2 regions of the Paenibacillus sp. SSG-1 genome follow, and region 1 is predicted to be linked to the other one. Evidence: riboswitches for the same ligand, from Rfam matches in the RefSeq annotation. Region 1 holds a riboswitch; the other holds the start of a gene.
What was found. A riboswitch is a leader RNA that binds a small molecule or an ion and turns the genes downstream of it on or off. The one in region 1 is predicted to bind thiamine pyrophosphate.
Positions count from the first base shown of each region.

Region 2: another riboswitch for thiamine pyrophosphate. It lies ahead of thiE (thiamine phosphate synthase); the one in region 1 lies ahead of BCV73_RS26980 (ABC transporter substrate-binding protein).

Region 1 is NZ_MBRK01000001.1:5,880,392-5,887,609, reverse strand. Features, by position in the region: gene BCV73_RS27005 (hypothetical protein) at 182-997, shown strand; gene BCV73_RS27000 (TatD family hydrolase) at 1,061-1,915, opposite strand; gene BCV73_RS26995 (ABC transporter ATP-binding protein) at 1,957-2,769, opposite strand; gene BCV73_RS26990 (ABC transporter permease) at 2,800-3,558, opposite strand; gene BCV73_RS26985 (thiamine-binding protein) at 3,555-3,848, opposite strand; gene BCV73_RS26980 (ABC transporter substrate-binding protein) at 3,903-4,952, opposite strand; TPP riboswitch at 5,170-5,282, opposite strand; gene BCV73_RS26975 (VOC family protein) at 5,357-5,743, opposite strand; gene BCV73_RS26970 (hypothetical protein) at 5,921-6,217, shown strand; gene BCV73_RS26965 (CGNR zinc finger domain-containing protein) at 6,280-6,879, opposite strand; gene BCV73_RS26960 (MBL fold metallo-hydrolase) at 6,893-7,218, opposite strand, start outside.
Region 2 is NZ_MBRK01000001.1:381,943-389,160, forward strand. Features, by position in the region: gene BCV73_RS01945 (molecular chaperone HscC) at 1-951, shown strand, start outside; gene BCV73_RS01950 (tetratricopeptide repeat protein) at 948-2,300, shown strand; gene BCV73_RS01955 (DUF1266 domain-containing protein) at 2,316-3,035, shown strand; gene BCV73_RS01960 (NADAR family protein) at 3,121-3,675, shown strand; gene BCV73_RS34710 (hypothetical protein) at 3,681-3,866, shown strand; gene yhbH (sporulation protein YhbH) at 3,972-5,129, opposite strand; TPP riboswitch at 5,368-5,477, shown strand; gene thiE (thiamine phosphate synthase) at 5,622-6,269, shown strand; gene thiS (sulfur carrier protein ThiS) at 6,253-6,450, shown strand; gene BCV73_RS01980 (thiazole synthase) at 6,459-7,218, shown strand, end outside.

The DNA.
Region 1 (7,218 bases):
GTCTGTTGTGCCAATTTTCCTTTTCCTGGGTAAATAACTTAGGAATGGTGACAAAACCTTCATCCAAAAGTAACGGAGCCACCCTTTTATAGACAAGCAGGGGTCTCTATAATGCTTATAATCGCTATCCCAGATTAAAAGATATAGAAAAGATTATTTTATGGAAAAGGAGCAGCCATACATGCGGACAAGATTCAAAATGGTACTGCCGGGATGCTGTATGCTTCTGGCTTTGGCGGGTTGCACGGAACCGGGCGGCTTGAATGACGGCCTTGGAAGGACTCCTGCTCCCATCAGCGCCGGCGAGGAGGCAGGAAAGCCTGGCAACGTGGAGAACGGGCATTCATCAGGTGGGGCAGCTGGAACAGCGGAGCAGGGAGTTCAGGGGAGTAACGCCTCTTTTGCCGATCAGATGAAGGCCCTGACGAACGCGGGGACCGTGAAAAGCTTGAGCTATTCCCGGCTCACCCAAAAATACGTATACATCAAATCGACGGCCAGCAGCAGCTTCGAGGTCTATTTCGGAGACTTTCAGGCGAAAACGGAAAAGCTCGTCATCAAGCATACATACAGCGCCAAGGAGTCAAGCGTATCCCTAAGCCCTACCGGGCCTTACTTTATCGTCACCCGGGTAACGAGCCGCAATCCCGACCGCTATAAATCGGAGCTTTACTATACCGGAGATTTGAAGCCCTACGCGGTGCTGAACACCTTTGGCGAGCCCAGATGGGACGAGGATGGCAGGCTGATCCGGTCTTCGGAATATTTCGATAAGCATCCGAATACGTACCGAAGCCAGATCAGTGTAGATTCCTTGAAAGCCGTACCGGAACCGGACGAAGTGTTCGCTGAGACCGTCACCGTGGTGAAGGGTCCCGAAACGTCCCGGAAGACCGGCGTTATCTTCAACGTGACCAAGGTGGACAAAAACATGATCTATTATCAGGAACTGAATCTGGATACCAAGCAGATTGAAAACAAGCAGAAGCTGTATTAAGGGCATATCCTGGTTTTGTAAAAAGAAAAAGGCCTGTCCGTAGCGGGCAGACCCTTTTTTGATTTAGCACGGAAGGCCGTAAAAACGGCAGGCATTGGCATGCAGCAGCGCCCTGGCTTCCGGCAGGGGGACGCCACGAAGACTGCTCCATACCGAGGCCACCTTTGCGGTCATGCGGGGATGGGTCATCTGACCGGCGAACGGCCCTTCGAACGGCCAAGGCCCGTCGGTCTCGGTCATCACCTGGGAGGCGGGATAACGGCGCGCGAGCTCCTGGATTTCCGCCTCATAGGCGATATCCGGTGTAAACGAGACGTAATATCCGCTATCCGCCATGCGCCGCACGGTGTCCGCCGATCCTTTGAACCAGTGGAAATGGGCACGGGAGACGCCGTGCTTTTCCAGCAGATCGCAGGCGATATCCGCATCCTCGTACACGGCGTGCAGCACGATCGGCTTGTCATGGTCCCGGGCAAAACGGACGAAGCGCTCAAGCAGCGCCTCGTACGGCCCGTTATCCCATGGAAGTCCGGCTTCCGCTGCCTCCAGCCGCGAGTAGTACGGCAGGCCGACTTCGCCGACGGCGACCATGTCGTCCGCATGCTCCGCCATCCAGCCGAAGAGCGCGTCGATCTCGCGGTCAGCATGGAGCGGCTGCTCGGGATGGAAGCCGAAGGCGGGATAGACCTGCCCGGGCCAAGCCTGGGCAAGCCTCAGATTGGCTTGGCTCGATAACAAATCCATGGACACGCCGATGACGGCTGCGACGCCTGCATCTTTCAGGCTCCCGAGCAGCGCCTGCGTCTCGTGCTCCTTATAAGTATCGAGATGAATATGGGCATCGATCAAGGGCGCGAGCGGCGACCGATTCGCCTCCGCCGGCGATGCGGATGCCGCTGCTGCCCGGTCGAGGACCATCTCTTGGCCGTTTGCGGGTTTTACTTCGCTGTGGTTGCCGCTCATTGGCGTGAACCTCCTTGCTGTGCAGCCTGCATTTTTCGCTGCTCCTCGCGCATCCATTCGCTCAGCTGACGCTTCAGCTGCAGAAACTCGGGAGCCTCTGTCACTTCCTCGCGCCGCGGGCGCGGAAACGGCACGTCGATGGCGTGCAGCACCGCGGCCGGCCGGCTCGAGAAGACGTAAATGCGGCTCGAGAGCAGCAGCGCCTCCTCGATGTTGTGCGTAATGAAGAGAACCGAGCGGCGGTTCTCTTCCCAAATGTCGAGCAGCCAGCGCTGCATGTCGCTGCGGGTCAGCGCATCGAGCGCGCTGAACGGCTCGTCCAGGCACATCAGCTCCTGCGGGCTGAGCAGCGCGCGGAGAAAGGCCGCCCGCTGCTGCATGCCGCCCGACAGCGTATGCGGATGCGCCTTCTCAAAGCCGGCCAGGCCGACTTTGGCGAGCCAGCGCCGCGCGTCCTCACGGGCCTCCCGGCTGACAGGGCCGTGCACCTCCTGGGCCAGCAGCACATTGTCCTCGATCGTCCGCCAAGGGAACAGGGCGGGCTGCTGCGGCATGTAGCTGATATGCCCCTGCTGCCCGGTTACCTCGGCGCCGTTCATCCGGACGGTGCCGGCATCCGGGCGGGTCAGCCCGCCGATCACGTGCAGCAGCGTGCTCTTGCCGCTTCCCGACGGCCCGATGATGGACACGAATTCGCCTTGGCCCACGGTCAGCGAGATGTCGCTGAGTACCGGCAGTGTTCGGCGCTTCTCTTTGAAGCTTTTGCTGACGGAGACGATCTCCAGCGCGGGCGCGGTTTTTTTATTCATCACGGTATTTCTCCTTTCCGGCCTGGCCCGCTAGCCCTGCTTCGGCTTCCAGCGGACGAACCATTTTTCGAGCAGCGCAATCAGCCCGAACATCAGCAGGCTCAGCACGACGATGATCATGATCGCCACGAACATGCGGTCGGTGCGGTAGCCCGATTTTTGCAGCATCATATAATAGCCGATGCCCTTGTCGGCCCCCAGCCACTCGGCGATAATCGCACCCATGACACTGTAGGTGGCGGCAATTTTAATGCCGGAGAAGATGGAAGGGAGCGCGTGGGGCAGCTCCAGCTTGGCGAAGATTTGGCCCTTGCCCGCCCCGATCATGCGCATGTAGTTCATCATGACGGGATCGGTCTGCTTCAAGCCGCCCAGGGCGGCGACCGCCACCGGAAAAAAGCAGACGAGCGTGATGACGATCAGCTTGGGCAGGAGGCCGAAGCCGAACCAGATCATCAGCAGGGGGGCGAGGGCGATGGTCGGGATATTTTGGCTTAGAATGAGCAGCGGATACAGCGCCTGTTTTAAAAACGGAATCAAATGCAGAATCAGTGCGATGACCAGCCCGATGGCGGTTCCGATGGCGAAGCCGAACACGGTCAGCTTCAGCGTGGCCCATACATGCTCCCACAAGCCGCCGGAAGCGGCCGCGGCTTCCCGGGCGATGTCGCTCGGCGCAGGCAAAATCCATTGTTCAATATGGAACAGGGAGGTCAGCAGCTGCCACACGAGCAAAAAGAAGATGACCGCCACGAGGGGCGGCCATACGTTTTTCCACCAGCTTCTCATGGACGGTACTTCTCCGTCAGCTTGTCCATGCTGATTCCGCCGGGATTATGGGCGATTTTGACCTGGGAGATGATACTCGGGCTGCCTGCGGCCACCAGAGCTTCGTGCATTTTGCGCACGACGTCCAGCAGCTCCTCCAGCTCGCCCTCCATCGTCGTTTCCAGCGGGTGCACCTCATGCTTCACGCCGGACTGCTGAATGACCTCAATGGCACGGTCGACGTAGGCGTAAGAGTCTTCGTTGCCCGGCGTCTTCGGGATCACCTGAATGCTTAACAGCGTATTGGCCATGCGAATCTACTTCCTCTCTTCATAGGTTACGGTATCTCTTAGGTTATGTGCTGCTTATTGTTCCGGCAAAAAGTCATTCGTGTACGCACTCTTCACGTCCAGCGGCTTGTCCAGCAGCTTGTGATCGTACATCCAGTCGGAATAGCCCTTCCAGATCTGTTCCTTCTGCTCGCCCCAGCGGGCTGCGTCGTCTTGATATTTAGGACTTAACCATTTCTGGCTTTCGATCACCAGCTGCTTATCGAGGTCCGGCACGTCCTTCAGCAGCAGGTTGGCAGCTTCTTCCGGCTTGTCGATCGCGTACTGATAACCTTTGGCGGTCGCGCGCATAAACGCTTTAACCAGCTCGGGGTCATCCTTGATCTGCTTCTCGTTCGTTACGAGAACCGGTGTGTAGTAGTCCAGCTTATCGGAATAATCTTTGACATACAGCATGTCCAGCGGCTCGCCGCGCAGCTTCGCCTCGATTCCGGTCCAGCCGTAGAAGATCCAGGCGAAGTCGATGTCCCGCTTCACGGCGGTAAAATAATCGGCGTCGCCCATATTGACGATTTTTACCTTCTTCACGTCCGCCTTGTCGATCTCCATGATGGAGCCCATGACGGCTTCTTCCACAGGGGAGCCCCAGCCGCCGTAGGTTTTGCCTTCAAAATCCTTCGGCGTCTTGATCCCCCGGTCTACCGGTGCGGCAAAGCCCGACGTATTGTGCTGGATGACCGCGGCGATCGAGACGAGCGGCACGCCCTGCGTGCGGGCCTGGGTCACGCTCTCCTGATAGCTTACGCCGAAGGGCGCCTTGCCGGAAGCGACCATGGCGTCGGCGCCGGTGGAGCCCGGCTGCACGATCTCGACGTTCAAGCCTTCTTCTTTATAATAGCCCAAGTCTTTGGCAGCATAGAGCCCAGTATGGTTCGTGTTGGGCGTCCAGTCGAGGACGACTTTGACGTCCTTCAGCGGCTTCGCTGCGGTGTTGTCCTGGCCTGCCGTGGTGTCGGAAGCGGATGTTCCTTCTCCGCCGCCCGTATTGTTCTGGCTGCCGCCGCATCCGGCAAGCGCCAGTACGAGCATGCAGACCAGCAGCAGGCCGATGGATTTGTTCTTCATGGCTTTCTCTCTCCTTTGATGTCCGGCCGTTCTTGTTCTCTCTGTGGAAGCACCGACCGGTGATCCCCTCTCCCCGTTATATTTAGAATCGTAAGCCGATCTGAGTGACTGAATCATCGAAGCATTCGCAAGGCGTAATCCCGTTTTTCACTAGTATGAATGAAAAAAGCGCCCCGTAAACGGGACGCTTCATATGCGCAAGATCAGCACGGCTTGTATGCCGTGACAAACGGTTTCCTACGCTGGCATTACCCAGATCAGGTTAAAAGGGTCAGTATCTTGAAGGGATACAATCTCAGCCGGCCAATTCCAGCACCCCGGATTCTATAAGGTTTTCGGGTTGTTTTCCTCCCATATTATAGTCCATCCCCATGGGGGTGTCCAGACATCCGCCCGATTCCAGATTATCTCTGGAAAAATTCGATCCATTCTTTTTCCGGACCATAGATAAAGAAATATTGGTATCCGTTCGGCAGGGTCACGATTTCCTGATCGATCAGCTCCACGCCGTCGAGCGCCTGGATCCGCTCAAATTCCTTCTGAATATCGTCGACATGGATCGCAAAATGGTGCACCGTGCCCTCAGCCGGCAGGTCGTAGCTGTAGCCTTGAATGAGCTCGATTTCCGTCTCGTTACTGCCCCCGAAGCCGAGAAACGCCAGCTGGAACACGCCGTTGGTGTGTGTCAGCCTGCCTTTCAGCTCCAGGCCCACGATCTCGGTATAAAATCGGATGGTTGACTCCAAATCCCGTACGACGATGCCGACATGATCCAAACGTTTATTAGCCATATGTATAAGCTCCTTTTCATAGTACTTATAAGTAATGGGTTTGCCCTAAATTAAGGCTATTATAGCATTTAAATCCGAGGTGTAAGGCAACTTTATGTAAACATCATTGTTTATAAATGATAGGCTGCTTGGTGGCTTCGTTAGGTATTGAAATAGTCAGGAACGGGGGAGAGGGTCTTGAAAAAAATAATTGCAGCATGGCTTTTCATGTGTATGTTGACAGCATGTACCGGGCCAACATCCAGTGGAGGGGACATAACGATACTCGATAAGCAGCTCATTGGCTCGACATACTGGATTGTCGCCGAGAAAACCCATAGTAAAGAAGAAGGAGCGTTTAAAATTAAAGTCGATAATGAAAACACTTGGAACTTGTTAGAGGTCGGAAAAACGTACTTATCGACATACTCCTACAAGTCGTTGGACAAAGGAGCTAAACTGGAGAGTGTCCGCCATATAAATCAAGGGCAGTGAACAACGCAACAGGCTCATTTGATTAAAGCCCGGGATGTCCATCAGACGATCCCAGGCTTATTTTAGTTCCCGCGCTGCTTCTTCTTCGCATAAAATTCGGCCGCCTTATGGCGGTTGCCGCAAGTGTCCATGCTGCACCAGCGCCGCTTGCCGCTCTTAGAGGTGTCCACAAAATGCAGGATGCAGTCGTCATGCTCGCAGATCCGGATGCGGTCCGAAGATACGCTTGCCAGCGTCTCGAAGAGGGAGCGGACGATGGGGTACAGCACGCCTTGGACGGCGGTTTGCCCGTAGGTGATGAGAAGGGGGGTGCCCTGCGCATCCCGCTCAGCCCGAAGCGCCACGTCTAACCGCGAAGCTTCGGCCTCCATGGCGGCGAATGCCTCATCCGACAAGGTACCGCCATGGTCCAGGTCTTCTAGAACGAGCCGGCACACGCCGCGCAGACGGAGCAGTTCGGGCAGCAGGTCTTCCCGCGGCACAGCTGAAGCTGCCCCTGCGGTATTGTTCAAGCCGTGCAATTCATTATCGTGAAGCCATTCGTCTAAATAACCTGGCTCCTCCAGCATATCCGTGACCCGGTGCTCCCGCATGCGCACCGTATTGGCGAGATTGATCCACAGGGCGCCTCCCAGCACATTGCGGGAAGGGGATTTATCCATGATGCGTCATCCTTTATAGAGTAATCGTTTCCTTTGTGTTCAGGAATGCTATGTCCATTGTATCACCAACTGCAGTCCGCAGGCGATTTTGCCAATCGGGAGTCTGGAGGTATACAGGCGGATGGTGGATGGCGGTATGGTGGATCGGCACCAGCCGTTTGGCCCCGAGAACGCGTGCGGCCGCGGCCGCTTGTTCCGGAAGCAGCGTAATCGGCATGCCGCTGGGCGGCTGACGATCAGGACGTTCCAGAACGGCACCGTTCACCGGCAGGCATACCGCATCGAATGGGCCGTGAGCCGCGGCAATCTTCCACCAGTAACCGTGCCACAGCGTATCTC
Region 2 (7,218 bases), 5.5 Mb from region 1:
ACGATCGATGGAACCCGGTATGAAGTGCGGCTTGACCGTAACGAATTTGAAAAGCTGGCCCATCCGCTGCTCCTGAGGCTGCGCCAGCCGATCGAACGGGCGCTGCGAGACGCGTCCTTGTCCCCATCCGATCTGGATGCGGTGATCCTGATCGGAGGAGCCACCCGAATGACGCTTATTAAAAGCGTCATCGGCCGCATGTTCGGCCGCATGCCTTACAGCGACATCAATCCGGATGAGACGGTTGCCGTCGGCGCGGCCATCCAGTCGGCGCTGAAGGAGCGGAATGAGGCGCTGAACGAGATGATCCTTACCGACGTGTGCCCGTATACCCTGGGTACAAGCATTGTTCAGGAACTGGGCAAAGGGGGATTCTCATCGGGGCATTTCTTCCCGATCATCGAGCGCAACACGCCGATACCGGTCAGCCGGATTGAACGGCTCTGCACGATAAACGACAATCAGCGGCGGCTAACCGTTGATATTTATCAGGGTGAGAGCCGGCGTGTCGAGAACAACATCAAGCTCGGCGAGATCCACATTAAGGTGCCGCCGGCCCCTGCCGGCGAACAGAAGATTGACGTCCGTTATACCTATGACATTAACGGGATTTTGGAGGTCGAGGTGACCAGCGTTGCGACCGGCGAGAAGAAGCGCGCCGTCATCGAGAAGAACGCTGGCAGCATGACGAAGGAAGAGATCGAGGCGCGGCTGCTGGAGCTTCAGGATATCAAAATTCACCCGAGAGACCGGGCGGAAAACCGGCTGCTGCTGGCCAGGGGCGAGCGGCTGTACGAAGAGGCGCTGGGCGAGAGCCGGGAAGTGATCGCTGCGTATATCGGGCAGTTCGAAAAGGCACTGCATACCCAGGATGACCGCGAAATCAAAAAAGCTGCCGAGGTCTTCAAGGATCGGTTGGAACAGCTGGAAAGGTGGATGAGCTTCACATGAACATCTGGGAAAGGTTGGGGATCGAGCGGACCACGGAGCTGCGCATCATCAAGAAAGCTTATGCCGCCAAGCTGAAGCAGCATCATCCCGAGGACGATCCCGAGGGCTATCAGCAGCTTCGGGAAGCTTATGAGGCGGCATCCAAGTTCGCCAAGGAGGCCAATACAACGGTACGTGAGCCGGCTGAGGCTGAGGATGAGCTTTCTATGCCGATCTACCCGCCGGAGGATACCAAAGGCGAAGTTGATCAACCTGGCGAGTCTAACACACACACCGTATATTCAAATGGAGTATTTCAATCCACGGCAAGCGCAGATCCGGTCAGACTGTGGATTCATCAGGCCGAGGAACTGTACGACGACTTTCCGGCCAGGATCCGGATGGAGTCGTGGGAGCGGCTGCTGAACGAGGATATCGTATGGGACGTCGAACGCGGGCCGGAGCTGCAGCATGCGTTCGTGTCCTTTCTGATGTCCTGCAGGCATCTCCCGCGAGACGTTTGGCAGCTGCTGGACGGCACGTTTTACTTTACGGAAGATCCCGAAGAACTGCGGGAGCGGTATCCAACGTATTTTGCCGAATACATCCTGCAGCAGCTGGACGGCTCACGGGAGCTGCGTTATGATTCGCTCGCTAACGCTCCCGTAGGGGATGCCGCGGACATGGAGAGATTTTTGGATCTGCGGGAGTCTGCGCTGGATATGCTGATGGAAGGCGATCTGGAAGAAGCGGAAGCGTGCTTGTCCGAAGCTTCGGCATGGTTTGCCGACGATCTGGATCTGCAGCTGCTATGGGGAAAATATAACCTGGCCGTGGGCAACCGGCAGGAAGCGCTGAAATGTTTCGGCCATGCGATCCTGCTGCAGCCGGATGATCTGGAGGCTTATCGTTACGCGGCACAGCTTCGATACGATGATCAGCGGTATGAAGAGGCGCTTTCGGATTGCGAGCGCATTTTGGCTGCCCATCCGGACGATCAGGATGCACTCAGTTTGGAGGGACGGTGCCTCACCGCGATGGGACGGATATCGGAGGCCAAGGAACGGATGAAGCGTTCTTTTGACATAAACAATCAGCATATGAGCACCCTGATGTACTGGTCGTCTACCGCAAATAAGCATCACTACGATCAGGGGAAGATCGACCCGGCCGAGCACCGCAGGTTGGTCAAAAACAATATTATATTCGACGGTTTTTTATTTCTTCGGTTAACTTGGCTTTATATTTTTGTGTATATCGTGCTGCAGTTGTTTTTTGACGTGCCCGTTATCGTCACGGGGGTGTTCGTGGCCATTCTGCTGTGGTATTTATACAGAACGTTAAGAGCACACCGGGTGCTATCAACCTAGATATTGGAGGACGACATGCGCAGCGATTACAAGAAGAAGCAAATCAAACAGCTGGAGCTGTACTTCCGCAGTCTCTCCAGCGTATGCATCGACAGCGTGCTGGCTTATTATTATGTGCCGTACGAGTTTTTGAAATTTGAGCGTTACCTCGGGAACCGGGTTTTGAAAAAGGGGCTGCGGCTCTGGGACATCAAGGATGCCGAGTCTTTAAAGACCCGGATTCGCTGGCTGCTGGAGGACGGGAACCGTGACGATTATAAGGCCCTGCACGCCGAACTGTCGGCGCTGCCGGAACAGGCACGGCAAAACTGGATGGAGGCATCCAAGGACTATCCGGAATATGCCCGGATGAGCGTGGTTCAGACGTTTTTGCTGCAGCTGCCCGCCGGAGAAATAGCCGCCTTCGGGGGCGGCTGGGCGATTTTCTTGAGCCGGATCGGACTCGCTTACGGATATTTGACGAAGGAAGAGGCTTGGGCCATTAAATTGGAAGCGGCCGGGTATGTGCAGCAGCATTACCGCAGCTGGGAAGAGTATTTGATCGCATTTATGGCCGGCAGCCGCTTTTGGAAACCGGAGGAGCAGTTTGCAAATGTAGTCTATATCATGACCCGCGGACAGACGCTGCTGGGGATGGGTACCTTCGCTTCCCGGAAGGCGCCATGGGATATTCCGCTTGAGCCGGGAGGTGAACGAGCAGCGTACCGTAAGGAATCGGCCAGCCTGGATGCCTGAGGCGGTGATCAATGGGCATGCGGATCACAGGGCCTTTAAATTGTGGGGCTTAAGTACGCTGGATGCTCTTAAAGGGGGGATTTGGATGTATACCTTGGAAGAACTCCGGAAGGCATTCCGGAAAGGGACTAAGCTGAAATATGTTTTTTTCTGGGGGCACCAGCCCGCGGCGGACGGTTCTATTTCGAAGAGCTGCTTCAGTCAGTGGTGGGAAGCAAAGTTTACCGTGGACGGTGTGGAATATGCAAGTGCCGAGCACTATATGATGGCCGAGAAAGCCAGGCTGTTCGGTGACGAAGAGATCCGAGAACAGATTCTCGCAGCCAAGCATCCGAAGCAGGCCAAAGATCTGGGACGGAAGGTGAGAGGATTCGATCCGGCCGTATGGGACCGGGAAGGGTACTCCATTGTGGTCCGGGGAAACGAAGCGAAATTTTCCCAAAACGACGATTTGAAGCAATTTCTGCTGGGTACCGGGCAGCGGGTGCTGGTAGAGGCCAGTCCTGTGGATTCGATCTGGGGCGTTGGGTTGGCCGCGGATGACGAGGCGGTCCTGAACCCGCTGCTGTGGAAAGGGAAGAACCTGCTTGGCTTTGCCTTGATGGAGGTTCGGGACCGGCTGCAGACAGAGGGAGCATAGGGATAGTGCGTAGCATGCACGTCGTGCATGCGGGGCCCAGCGGGAGTGAAGAACTTGGCAGCCGTAAGGAGCACGCTGGCAATGAGGAGCACATTGGCAATGATGAAAATGCCGTCGGTGAGGAGCTTGGCAGGAGTCAGGATCAGTCGACTATGGGAAAAAGGCTGCACATCGAGGGTCATGCTATATAGAGGTCACCCGGCCATGCAAAAAGGTCGTTGTCGGTTACTCAGCGTAACGGGACAACGACCTTTTTATATGCCGTAACTTTGCGTTTGATGAGGCGGTGTTTCGGCTTAGGTCAGTGCGCCTTCCTGCTTTTTAAAGAACGTACGCAGCGCCTGGTAGACTTCGCCCTTTTCTTTGATGACGTAATACATGAACTGATCGAGTTTGATATTCCGGTACGCGGACATCAGCGTGCTGCTCCTGTTGTACTGGTTGACCTCTCCGTAACCGAACATATTGCTGACTTTAAGCAGCTCGCCAATCAGCCGCACGCAGCGTTCGTTATCGGAAGTCAAGTTGTCGCCGTCCGAGAAATGGAACGGATAAATATTGTACTTGGCGGGCGGGTAGCGCCGGTCGATGATTTCCAGCGCTTTCTGGTAGGCGGACGAGCAGATCGTGCCCCCGCTTTCGCCCCGGGTAAAGAAATCCTCTTCGGTGACTTCTTTGGCCTCCGTATGGTGGGCCACAAAGACGATGTCGACCTTTTCGTACTGGCGGCGCAGGAAGCGGGTCATCCAGAAGAAGAAGCTGCGTGCACAGTATTTCTCAAACGTGCCCATGGACCCGGACGTATCCATCATCGCAATGATGACCGCGCTGGAATGGGGAACGACGACGTCCTCCCACGTTTTGTAACGCAGATCGTCTGGGCTGATATGGTGAATTCCCGGCTTGCCGCTGGTGGCGTTGCGCCGCAGATTTTCCAGGATCGTCCGCTTCTTGTCGATGTTGGACTGCATGCCTTTTTTGCGGATGTCGTTGAACGTGATCGATTCGGTTTCGACTTCCTGCTGCTCTTTCGGCTTCATATTCGGCAGCTCCAGCTGATCGAACAGCATGTTCTCCAAGTCTTCGAGGCTGATCTCGGCTTCCATAATGTCTTGGCCTGGCTGGTCGCCGGCTTTTTCGCCTTGACCCGGCTTTTGCACCGGATCCCTGCCCAGCACGTCTCCCACCTGGCTGTCGCCGTCTCCCTGGCCGACATGCTTTTGCTTCTGGTAGTTATAAATGAAACGGTATTCATCGAGGCTCCGGATGGGTACCTTGATGATTTGCTTACCGTCCGACATCACGATGTTTTCTTCTGTGATCAGGTCGGGCAGGTTCTGCTTGATGATTTCCTTAACCTTCTCCTGATGGCGGACCTGATCCTGGTACCCTTTCCGGTGCAGTGACCAGTCCTCCTTGGACACCACAAACAGCGAATGATCGTCTGATGGCATGTTCAGGCACCTCCCATGTTCCCATACTCAGCACAAACTTTGGCTTGTTAAACATTTATATTCACGGGCGGGGACGATATGTGATGACGCAAGAGATAAAATAAGAAGTTTGCCGCACCCAAATATATGAAATTTTGCGAGAATCGCTGCTATGGATGAGATAGGCGTTCCGATGCGGGTGATCTCACTCTGGCTATTGCCAAAAGTCAGCAGTTTGGGCTATAGTGGTTGTGAAATTAAATAGGAATGCGGGTGCTGGATGAAGTCCGGCTGAGATGGCAGCCTTATGCTGCGGACCGTTAATCTGATCCAGGTAATGCTGGCGTAGAGAATATCATTCGAATTGCGGTGCCATTCGTGTATTTCTCGAATGGTTTTTTTGTGTTAACCGGGTAAGAGGGCGCTTTCGCAAGGGCGAGGGCTTACCCTTCGCGATGATAGAAGCCGGCATGAAATGGAGGGAAAGGCAAAGGGAAGAGAGGAGAAGCAGTCATGGTCGATTTTCGTCTGTATGCGATTACCGGCGAGACGTTCCATCCGGGACGCCGGCTGGTGGACGTGATGGAGCAAGCCATTCGGGGAGGCGCGGACATCGTTCAATTCCGCGACAAAACAAGCGGAAGAGAGGAGCTGCTGCGCAAGGCGGCGGAGCTGCGGGAGCTGACCCGCCGCTACGGCGTTCCTTTTATCGTGAACGATCACGTTGATATCGCGATGGAGGTGGACGCGGACGGGATTCACCTCGGTCAAGGCGATATGCCGATCGCGGAAGCCAGAAAGCTTGTCGGCTCCAAGATCATCGGCATATCCACCCATGCGATTTCAGAAGCGCAGCTCGCCGAAGCGGAAGGGGCGGATTATATCGGCGTCGGGCCAATCTATGCGACGGCTACGAAAGCCGATGTGGTGGATCCGGTCGGTCTTTCGTACGTTCGGGAAGTCGCCGGGATCATCAAGATCCCGTTTGTGGCGATTGGCGGCATCAAGCTGGGCAACGTGGACGAAGTGATCCGGGCCGGTGCGAGCCGCGTCTGCGCGGTGAGCGAGATCGTCGGCAGCCCTGACCCGGAAGCGGTATGCCGGGCGTTCATTCACAAGCTTGAAGGTAGAGGAGGAGCGGCGGATGGAACTGGTCATTAACGGAACAAAGCGGGAGCTGGCGGCCGAGACGGTAGCCGATGTCCTCCGCCTGCTGGGGCTGTCCGGCAGGCCGGTCATGGTGGAAGCGGACGGACAGGTGCTGAAGATCGAGCAGTGGGAGACGACTCCGGTTGTACCTGGAATGAAGCTGGAGCTGGTCCATTTCGTAGCGGGAGGTTGAAGGGAAAAATGAGCAGAGATAATTGGCAGGTTGGCGGACAGGAACTGTCGTCGAGGTTGTTTTTGGGGACCGGGCTGTTCCCCGATCCTTATGTGCAGATGGAGGCGATCAAAGCTTCGGGAACCGAGGTGCTGACGTTCGCTATCCGCCGGATCCATCTCGATTCGGTGGAGGATGATTCGATTTTGCAGCATGTGGAGCCTCAGAAATACATCTACCTTCCCAACACGTCCGGGGCGACAACGGCCGAAGAGGCGGTCCGGATAGCCCGGCTGGCGCGGGCTTCGGGACTCAGCGACTGGATCAAGGTGGAGATTAGTGCCAATAAGCGCACGCTCCTGCCCGATCCGATTGAAACGTTAAAAGCGACGGAAATATTGGTCAAGGAAGGTTTTACGGTACTGCCGTATATCTCCGACGATCCGGTAATCTGCAAAAAGCTGGAGGAGGCAGGGGCAGCCGCGGTGATGCCCGGTGCAGCGCCCATCGGGACCGGCCTCGGCATTCTGAATCCGTACCATCTCGGATTGATCGTGGAGGAGCTGTCGGTCCCTGTCATCGTAGATGCGGGGCTGGGGACAGCCAGCGACGTGGCGCTCGCGATGGAGCTGGGAGTCTCCGGCATTCTGATGAATACCCCGGTGGCCAAAGCCAAAGACCCCGTGATGATGGCCCGGTCGATGAGGCTGGCGATTGAGGCGGGGCGTTTGGCCTACTTGTCCGGGCGGATTCCGAAGAAGAAATATGCTTCGGCCAGCAGCGGCCTGG